Regions from separate parts of the Mesorhizobium sp. M0227 genome, predicted to be linked through region 1. Evidence: predicted binding sites of a transcription regulator. Region 1 holds the regulator's gene; each other region holds the start of a gene.
The links. Region 1 encodes LexA, which represses DNA repair genes until DNA is damaged. Its sites were predicted from a motif close to TGTTCNNNNTGTGTTCNG; they were not measured.
Positions count from the first base shown of each region.

Region 1 (3,278 bases):
ACGGCGACATGCCGCTGCCGGCCCGAATTTCCTCTAGCGTGGAAAATGCCCGTGAAGGCATCGCCGACCATATCAGGGCGAGCGTCGGCGGCGCCGAAGGCGAGATCGCCGCGGCGCTGATCGTCGGCGTGCGCGCCGGCATTCCCGATGACATCAATGAGGCGATGCGACGTACCGGCATCTACCACATCATCTCCATTTCGGGACTGCACATGGCTCTGGTCGCAGGCACCATCATGGGTTTGCTGCGCGGCGCCTTCGCCTTGTTTACCGACTTTTCCGCGCGTCGCCCGGTCAAGAAGTATGCCGCCGCCGCCGCACTGTTCTCGATCGCGGCCTATCTCATCATCTCGGGAGTCGTCGTTGCCGCCGAGCGCAGCTTCATCATGCTGGCGGTGATGCTGATTGCCGTGCTGTTCGATCGAGCAGCACTCACCATGCGCAATCTGGCGATCTCGGCGATCGCCGTCATCGTGGTGTCGCCGCATGAGGTGGTCGGCCCGAGTTTTCAGATGTCGTTCGCCGCGACCGCGGCTCTGGTCGGCGCCTATGCCGGCTGGGCGGATCACCGCGCGGGAAAAGCAAGACCGCCGCCGCCAAAGCGATCCGTGCCCGGTTTCCTGACGCGAAAATTCCTGCTGGCGGCAACCGGCCTTGCCATGACCTCGATCATCGCGGGAAGCGCGACGACGCTGTTTGCCATCTGGCATTTTCAGCGTGTCTCGCCGCTCAGCCTGTTTGCCAATCTCGCGGTAATGCCGATCGTCACCGTCGTCATGTTCCTGGCCGTCGCCAGCGCGCTGTTGATGCCTTTCGGATTGGATTGGCCGGCTCTCTACCTGATGGGTAAGGGCCTGACGATGATGATCGCCATATCAGGCTGGATCTCCGAGCGTTCGCCTGTCGATGGGGTCGGGCTGATTTCGCAGCAGTCGGTCCTGTTGGTGGCAATTGCCCTGGTCATCGCGACAATGGCGACAACTTGGCTGCGGCTCGCTGCTCTGCCATTCGCGCTGGCAGGCTTGCTGACCGTCTCGGATACGCGCACGCCGGATGTGCTAATCTCGGAAGACGCCCGGCTGGTGGCGTTGCCGATCGGTGGCGGTGAGCTTGCCGTCAGCCGGGAACGGCCGAACGAATTCACCGTCGACAACTGGAAACGCGCCCTGACATCAGAAACCATCGTCGTGCCAGAGGTGTTCGACAACAGCGATGGGCAATTCGATGTCGCGGATGCCGTTGATCTGCCGCTGGGATCGCCGTTCTATTGCTCCTCAGGCGTTTGCGTGGCCAGGCACATGTCCGGTGCGATCATTGCCTATGTCGAGGACCGCAAGGACGCCTGGAAAGCCTGCGGCTTCGCCGAGCTGATCGTCATCAATGACGCCACCGCGTATGACGCCTGTCACAATCCGCTGGTTCTCGTCATCACCAAGCGGCAACTGGCTCGCAAAGGCAGTGCCGCGGTCTTCTTCGATCGCCAATCGGCGACCACGCCGGCGACGATCAGCTTCGCGGTGGACAGCCCATATCGGCCCTGGCACACGCAACGCAAATACTCTCGTGAGGCAAGGGGGCTGGCACCCTTCAAGAAACCGGAGAAGCCAGCGGCCAACCCACAGCCGCCTCAGTAGCGGCGGATCAGGCCGACGAGCTTGCCTTGCACCTTGACCCTGTCCGGGCCGAAAATACGGGTTTCATAGGCCGGATTGGCGGCTTCGAGAGCAATCGAAGCGCCCTTGCGGCGGAACCGCTTCAGCGTCGCTTCCTCTTCATCGACCAGCGCCACGATGATCTCGCCGGGGCTCGCCGTGTCGGCATTGCGGATGATGACGGTGTCGCCGTCGAAGATACCGGCCTCGATCATCGAGTCTCCCTTGACCTCCAGCGCATAGTGGGCGCCGCCCATGATCATGTCCGGCGGCACCGAGATCGAATGCGTCTGATGCTGGATGGCATCGATCGGCACACCGGCAGCGATACGGCCCATGACCGGGATCGACACGGCGGAGACCGCATCGTCATCATTGCCGGGCGAGGGCATCCGCGAAGGCGCCGGCTTGATCTGCCGGCCAAGGGCGCCACCCTGACCGAGACTGCCCTGGATGACGCTTGGCGAAAACTTCTTTGCCGCGTTGAGACCGGGCGCGATCGAGTCCGGCAATCGCAGCACTTCCAGCGCGCGTGCCCGGTTGGGCAACCGGCGAATAAAGCCGCGCTCCTCAAGTGCGGTGATCAGCCGATGAATCCCGGATTTGGAGGCAAGGTCAAGCGCCTCCTTCATCTCGTCGAAGGATGGCGGAATGCCGCTCTCCTTCAGGCGTTCATGGATGAACATCAGCAGTTCATGTTGCTTGCGCGTCAGCATGGCGGCCCCCAGGTTACCTGAAACCAGAATCGAAAAACAAACCCAGAACAAACCCTATCTGTTCCAGTTGTGTTCTGCAACCGTTTAAAGTTTAATGAATTTGTTAAGGCTGCTGAAATTATTTGGCGCTTGCCAGCGGGTCGCGATCAACAGGCGCTAGGCACGGCGATGCGCCTGCTCACATTGAAATTATTATGGTTAATGACCTGTGGCTCATCCTCGACCCAAGGCTTGGCATTATTAGTCTATCGACCTCCACAAAGGACGATATCAATCTTCGGGACGTTCGTTTGCCGTGAACGAAACGGAGCCAAAACGCCAACGTCTGTTGGCATTTGTGGCTGGAAATTCAGCCCTCCGTCATCTGCCAAGGCAGTGAGGGCGGCGGCGGTGGATCGCGGGGATCGTTGCGTCAGGTAACGGCTTCCTTGACCGCGAAACGGCGGTCCTTCCATGCGCCCGTGCGCAGAATATCCTCCAGCACCTCAACCGCCAGCCACACATCCTTGTAGCCGACATAGAGCGGCGTGAAGCCGAAACGGATGGTCGATGGCGCACGAAAATCACCGATGACGCCGCGCTCGATCAGCGCCCGCATGATTTGATAGCCGTGATCGTGAAGGAACGACACCTGGCTGCCGCGCCTGGTCGCGTCGCGGGTGGTCTCCAGCGTGAGACCGTAGGCGCCGCACCTGGCTTCGACGAGCTGGATGAACAGTTCTGTCAACGCGACACTCTTCTTTCGCAATGCCGCCATGTCGACGTCATTCCAGATGGCAAGCGCGCCTCTGAGCGCCCGCATCGACAGGATCGGCTGAGTGCCGCACAAAAAGCGGCGGATGCCGGTGCCGGCAACATAACCCCGTTCGAAGGCAAAGGGCCGCGCATGGCCCCACCAGCCGCTGAGCGG
Region 1 covers NZ_JAMYSJ010000022.1:27,944-31,221, forward strand. The annotation lists gene NKJ00_RS24305 (ComEC/Rec2 family competence protein) at 1-1,634, shown strand, start outside; gene lexA (transcriptional repressor LexA) at 1,628-2,368, opposite strand; gene kynU (kynureninase) at 2,781-3,278, opposite strand, start outside.

Region 2 (3,278 bases), on a different contig from region 1:
CTCGAAGAAGGTCAGATGGCGTGCCGTGTAGCCGACATTGTCGAGATCGTTGTGCTTGCCGCCGGCGCGCACGCTCTTCTGGGCGGTCGACGCGCGCGAATAGGGCCGCTTCTCCAAACCGGTGAAGACATTCTTGAACTGCACCATGCCGGCGTTGGTGAACATCAGTGTCGGATCGTTGCGCGGCACCAGCGGGCTCGACGCGACGATCTCGTGACCCTCCTTGCGGAAGTAGTCGAGAAATGTCGACCGGATCTCGTTCACGCCACTCATGAATGCTGCCTTTTCGGAAGAGCCGCCGGCAAACCGGCGGAAATGGGCTCTGCGTTTTTAGAAGATTAGGACTTGGCCTTTTAGCCGCCGCGCCTCACCCTGTCCAGAAACACGGAATTGGTCCAATCCACGGCCTTTGCCGGCCATTCGAACCGGCCTGTTTTCGCCGCCAAAACGCAAAACCGCCGGCACTGGGCCGGCGGTTTCGAAACGCAATAACGCGGAACTCAATTACATAAGCCTGAGATAATAGAACGCGATTATGGCCGAACTCCGGCCGGCATCGCGCACGAAGCTGTTACATGGCGCCGGATTCTTCCTCGAAACCGTCGTCTTCGCCGCGCTCAGGGCCGCCATTCTCGAGGAATTTCTCGGCGATCAGCCCGGCATTCTGCCTGATCGACAACTCGATCTCGCGTGCCGTGTCGGGATTGTCACGCAGGAACAGCTTGGCATTTTCGCGGCCCTGGCCGAGACGCTGCGAATTATAAGAAAACCAGGCGCCAGACTTCTCGACAATACCGGCCTTGACCCCGAGATCGACCAGTTCGCCGGTTTTGGAGACGCCCTCACCAAACATGATGTCGAATTCGACCACCTTGAAGGGCGGCGCCAGCTTGTTCTTGACCACCTTGACGCGGGTCTGGTTGCCGACAACCTCGTCGCGGTCCTTGATCGAGCCGATGCGGCGGATGTCAAGACGCACCGAAGCGTAGAATTTCAGCGCGTTGCCGCCCGTCGTGGTCTCGGGCGAACCAAACATGACGCCGATCTTCATGCGGATCTGGTTGATGAAGATGACCATGGTGTTGGAGCGCGAGATCGAAGCGGTCAGCTTGCGCAGCGCCTGGCTCATCAAGCGGGCCTGCAGGCCGGGCAGCGAATCGCCCATCTCACCTTCAATTTCGGCGCGTGGCGTCAGCGCCGCGACCGAATCGACCACCAGCACGTCGATGGCGCCGGAGCGCACCAGCGTGTCGCAGATTTCCAGCGCCTGCTCACCGGTGTCCGGCTGCGAGATCAGAAGGTTTTCGAGATCGACGCCAAGCTTGCGGGCATAGACCGGATCGAGCGCATGCTCGGCATCGACGAAGGCGCAGATGCCGCCCTTCTTCTGGGCTTCGGCCACGGTGTGCAGCGCCAGCGTCGTCTTGCCCGAGCTTTCCGGCCCGTAGATCTCGATGATGCGACCGCGCGGCAAGCCACCAACACCAAGCGCGATGTCTAGGCCAAGCGAGCCGGTCGGCACCGTTTCAATCTCGACGACCTGATCGTTGGCGCCGAGCCGCATGATCGAGCCCTTGCCGAAAGCCCGCTCGATCTGCGACAGCGCCGCATCCAGAGCCTTTGATTTGTCCACTGCCTTGTCCTCTACAAGCCGCAAAGAATTCTGAGCCATGATACATCACCCCTTGGTCGTCAATGAAGGCCGGACAATCCGTAATCCCTGCCTATTTGTACCTTTTTTGTTCTCATTTGGCAAGAGGGGTCAAATATCTGAAAAACAAAGAATATCCGGATTTGTTCTTTTTTTGTCCAAGGATTCGATCAGGGATGCACCACACGTTGGGCCAGACGGCTCGGTTGTTTCGATCTGCCGAATCGCCGCCTTGCATGCGAAGCTCCGTTGCACAGCCTAGCGCTTGTGCGGCTGGAATAACAAAGGTCATATCGCCGGCATGCTGAAATCCGCGAAAATACTGGCCGTAGGCGGCGCCCATATCGACCGGCGCGGCCAGGTGTCCGGCGCTTACGTGCCGGCTGCCTCCAATCCCGGCACGATGCGCGAGGATGTCGGCGGCGGGGTCTTCAACGCTTTGCGCAGTGCGGTGCGGCGCGGCGTCTCCGCGTCGCTCATATCGGTTCGCGGCGGCGATGCCGCTGCCGACACCGTTTCGCGAGCCATTGCCGAGGCAGGCATTACCGACCTGTCGGCGGTCTTCCTCGACCGCACGACACCGAGCTACACGGCGCTGATCGACAGCGAAGGCGAGCTGATCGTCGGCTTTGCCGACATGGCGCTCTATGATTTGGCGTTTCCCAAGCAGATCAGGCGCTCCAAGGTGCGGGAGGTGATCGCTGCCGCCGATGCGATCCTGTGCGACGCCAACCTGCCCTCTTCGGCGCTGGAACGGCTGGTCGCGCTCGCCACGGGCAAGCCGGTTTTCGCCATTGCAATTTCGCCTGCCAAGGTAACGCGGCTGATACCGGTGCTGAAGGAGCTCTCGCTGGTCTTCATGAACCGGCGCGAGGCCATGGTGCTGGCCGGCGTCGCCGCGACTGCCACGGAGCGCGAGGTCGTCGACGGGTTGCGATGCAGCGGCCTCGTCAGCGGCGTGGTGACGGCGGGCAGCGAGCCCATGCTGGGCTTCGATGAAGCCGGCGCCTTCTCGATCCTGCCGCCGCCGCCAAGAAAGGTCGCTGACGTCACCGGGGCCGGCGATGCCCTGGCGGGCGCAACGGTCGCTGCTTTGCTGCGCGGACTGCCCCTGCGGTCAGCACTGCGCGAAGGCATTGCCGGGGCGACGCTTGCCATCGAAAGCGCCAACGCCGTTCCGGAGTTCACCGCGGCTGATTTCACTGAGGCATTGGCTCTTGTGCCGGATGCCAGGGAAGTGGCATGAGACCGGCAAATTCATAGTGCCACGATGTTGCCTGATGTCCCGACGGACGCGCTGCATTCCGGATTGGAGACCCTGATGACCCCTGAGACCGCCCGCCCCTTCATCGACATCCACGCGCCGGTGGCGCAGGCCCTGGCTGCCGGGCGGCCGGTGGTGGCGCTGGAAAGCACCATCATCACCCATGGCATGCCCTACCCCGACAATGGCGCCATGGCGGCCGATGTCGAAAAGATTATCACCGACGGCGGCGCCGTGCCGGCGACCATCGCCGTGGTTGGCGGCCGCATCAAGATCGGGCTTTCGGACGGCGAGCGCGAATCGCTGGCGATGACGGGCGACGCCATGAAACTGTCGCGCGCCGATCTCGGTTTTGCCGTGGCG
Region 2 covers NZ_JAMYSJ010000009.1:222,102-225,379, forward strand. The annotation lists gene alaS (alanine--tRNA ligase) at 1-273, opposite strand, end outside; gene recA (recombinase RecA) at 572-1,672, opposite strand; gene NKJ00_RS15505 (carbohydrate kinase family protein) at 1,953-2,897, shown strand; gene NKJ00_RS15510 (pseudouridine-5'-phosphate glycosidase) at 2,973-3,278, shown strand, end outside.
Region 2: the regulator LexA is predicted to act here: its motif matches at 1,730-1,747, upstream of recA (recombinase RecA).

Region 3 (3,278 bases), on a different contig from region 1:
CTGGCCTGGATCACGACATCCCGCTCGACGCCCTTGGTGCTGCTGGCTTCCTCGGTCAGCTCGCGGCGAAGGCCGGCATGGTCCTTGTACGCGATGTCGTATTGAGCGCGTTTGACCGGATCCTTGAGCGTGTTGTGGGCTTCCACGATTTCACTGAAGCGGGCTTCATCGCCGGTTTCGCGATTGTCGGGATGATAGCGCATCGCAAAATAGCGAAATATGCGCTCCAGCGTTTCCGAATTGGCGTTCGGGCTAACTTCCAAAACTTCGTAGTAGTCAATGAACATAGCGGGCTCCCCGACCGGAACCATATTCGCATTGTCTAAATAAGGAATGTCCAATGCAGAGACCAAGACTTTGGTCCGGCGTCGATGACATCCACGCTTCTGGAAGAGGAAGAAAATGGCCGGCGCCCGCTCGGTGGGGCCGTTGGGTGGTGAGGACGCCGGCCAAGCGGACAATCAGGTCCGCCGCACCGTGGAGATGATCGATTCGCAGAGGCGGTGTTATGGCGTGATCGCGGAAGGCAATGTGGCGAGGTCGGCTTGTCGGGCGGCGAGTGACCTACGCCGCCTGCGCCATCCGCTCCGAGCTCATGCGGTAGGAGATCGCTTCGGCCAGATGGATTCGGCCGACGGTTTCGCTGGCGTCGAGATCGGCAAGCGTCCGTGCCACCTTCAGCACACGGTGATAGGCCCGCGCCGAAAAGGCGAGCTTTTCGCTGGCGTCCTTGAGCAGCGACAGGCCGGCGACGTCAGGCATGGCGATTTCCTCGATGATCGACGGTGAGCAATGCGCGTTGGTGGTGGCGCGGGTGGCGCCGAGCCGCTCGAAGCGTTCGCGCTGGATGGTGCGGGCGCGTGCCACGCGCATCGCCACATCGGCGCTTTTCTCCGCCCGGTCGGGCCGGATCAAGTCGCTGGCCGAGACCGCCGGCACTTCGATCCTGAGATCGATGCGATCGAGCAGCGGGCCCGAAATGCGCGCCTGATAGTCGGTGCGGCAACGCTCGCCGCGCAGGCAGCGATAGCCCGGCTCGCCGGCCATGCCGCAGCGGCACGGGTTCATCGCCGCCACCAGCTGGATACGCGCCGGATAGGTGACGCGATGGTTGGCCCGCGCGATCATGCAGTCGCCGGTCTCCAGCGGCTGGCGCAGCGCATCGAGCGTCTGCGGCGTGAACTCGGGAAACTCGTCGAGGAACAGCACGCCGTGATGGGCCAGCGACACCTCGCCCGGCCGCGCGCGGATGCCGCCGCCGACCATCGCCGCCATCGAGGCCGAGTGGTGCGGCGCGCGGAACGGCCGCCGGTCGGTCAGCTTGCCTTCGCCGAGTTCCCCCGCCACCGAGGCGATCATCGAGACTTCGAGCAATTCCTTCGGCGCCAGCGGCGGCAGGATCGACGGCAGCCGCTGCGCCAGCATCGATTTGCCCGATCCTGGCGGTCCGATCATAAGCAGATTATGACCACCGGCCGCCGCCACCTCCAGCGCCCGCTTGGCGGTCTCCTGGCCCTTGATGTCGGCGAGGTCGGGCAGATCCAGCGCCGCGGCGTGGATGCCGGCCTCGGGGCGCGACAGCACCTGCGTGCCACGAAAATGATTGGCGACGGCAATCAGGCTGCGCGGCGCCAGAATGTCGAAATCCTTTCCAGCCCAGGCCGCTTCCGGTCCGCAGGCGAACGGGCAGATCAGGCCCTTGCCCTCGGCATTGGCCGCGATCGCCGCCGGCAAGGCGCCGGCGACCGCGGCAATCGTGCCATCGAGCGACAATTCTCCAAGCACGACATAGCCGGCTAGCATGTCGCCCGGGATGGCGCCAAGGGCAGCCATCAGGCCAAGCGCGATCGGCAGGTCGTAGTGACTGCCTTCCTTCGGCAGGTCGGCCGGCGCCAGATTGACAGTCACCTTCTTCGACGGCATCGACAGGCCGGAAGCATGCAGTGCGGCCTGCACCCGCTCGCGGCTTTCGGCCACCGCCTTGTCGCCCAGGCCGACGATATGCATGTTGACCTTGCCGGGCGCGATCATCACCTGCACGTCGACCGGCACGGCCTCGATGCCTTGGAAAGCGACCGTGCGAACCCGCGCCACCATTTTTTGTACCCCCGGACAGTAGTTCGCCCATGCCCTGGCGATCAGGGTGTGAGCGAAGTCAAAGAAGACAACCACAGATTTCGGAGTTAAGCAAGAACATTACGAGAACATATAGCTTCACCACGGTGAGGAATTCTGCCGGCAAGGAGCGCCGTCCATAAGCTAGGCTTTGATCGGAAGCTTGAGCGCCCGCTCCGTCAAAGGCTCGCTGGCATCAAAGATGACATACCCGAGCATAGATGGCTAGAATTTGTCGAACAGGCGCTCCACCTTGCGGGCGAACATTTCCCTCTGGTCATCAGAGATGTTTTCGACGGAATATCTCGTCAGGTAGAGGTGCCTCACGTTGCGGCCGCACATAGTCTTGAGACCGCGCAGCAGCACCTTCCTTCCCGGGTTTTGCATGTACAGTTCAGTATACCACCACGGCGACCCGCATGTGGTAACAACGCCCATCCGCCGGATGTTCAATAGCGCCGGCTTGATCACGCCACCGTCTGCCGGCAACTCGTAAGCCACCCCCGGTCGCCAAACTCGATCAAAATAACCCTTCAAGATTGCGGGCATGCCTGACCACCATGTCGGAAAGCAGAAAACGCATGCCTCCGCCCATCTCAACGCGTCGATGTAAACCTGCAAGTCGCTGGGTGCCTGGGCAGGGTCAAAGTGGCCATGTCTTTCTTCGGCATGCATCACAGGATCGAACTTCATCTGATGGAGATCGAAATCAACGACCTCGTCACCCCTGGCTTTGAGGGTCTGAACGACCCGTTTGTGGAGCGCCGCCTGGTAACTGTCGGCTAGTGGATGCGCGTAGACGACATTGATTTTCATGGCGCGGGCCTTCAGGCTTCGAACTACACGCACATATTAGCCGTCGCGCAACCAAGTGGAAACAGCAAGGTCAGTGGCGGGGAGGGAAAGCCCATCGCCGGTGTCGATCAGTAGCGGGCTTATGCAATCGCCCGATCAAATGGAACATTACAAGAATATGCAGCCGCGCCGGTCGCGGCTGGGTTGTGGCCGGTTGCAGAAACCGGAACATGGTTAAGACAAAGTGAAAACGGTTACGTCCGCCGCTTGTCCTCGACCGCGTCCCAGAACAGGCTGGCGATGTCGGCGCCGCCGAAACGCTTGACCTCACGCACGCCGGTCGGCGAGGTCACGTTGATCTCGGTCAT
Region 3 covers NZ_JAMYSJ010000002.1:160,808-164,085, forward strand. The annotation lists gene NKJ00_RS04375 (DnaJ domain-containing protein) at 1-287, opposite strand, end outside; gene NKJ00_RS04380 (YifB family Mg chelatase-like AAA ATPase) at 565-2,097, opposite strand; gene NKJ00_RS04385 (NAD(P)H-dependent oxidoreductase) at 2,341-2,931, opposite strand; gene gshB (glutathione synthase) at 3,165-3,278, opposite strand, start outside.
Region 3: the regulator LexA is predicted to act here: its motif matches at 2,190-2,207, upstream of NKJ00_RS04380 (YifB family Mg chelatase-like AAA ATPase).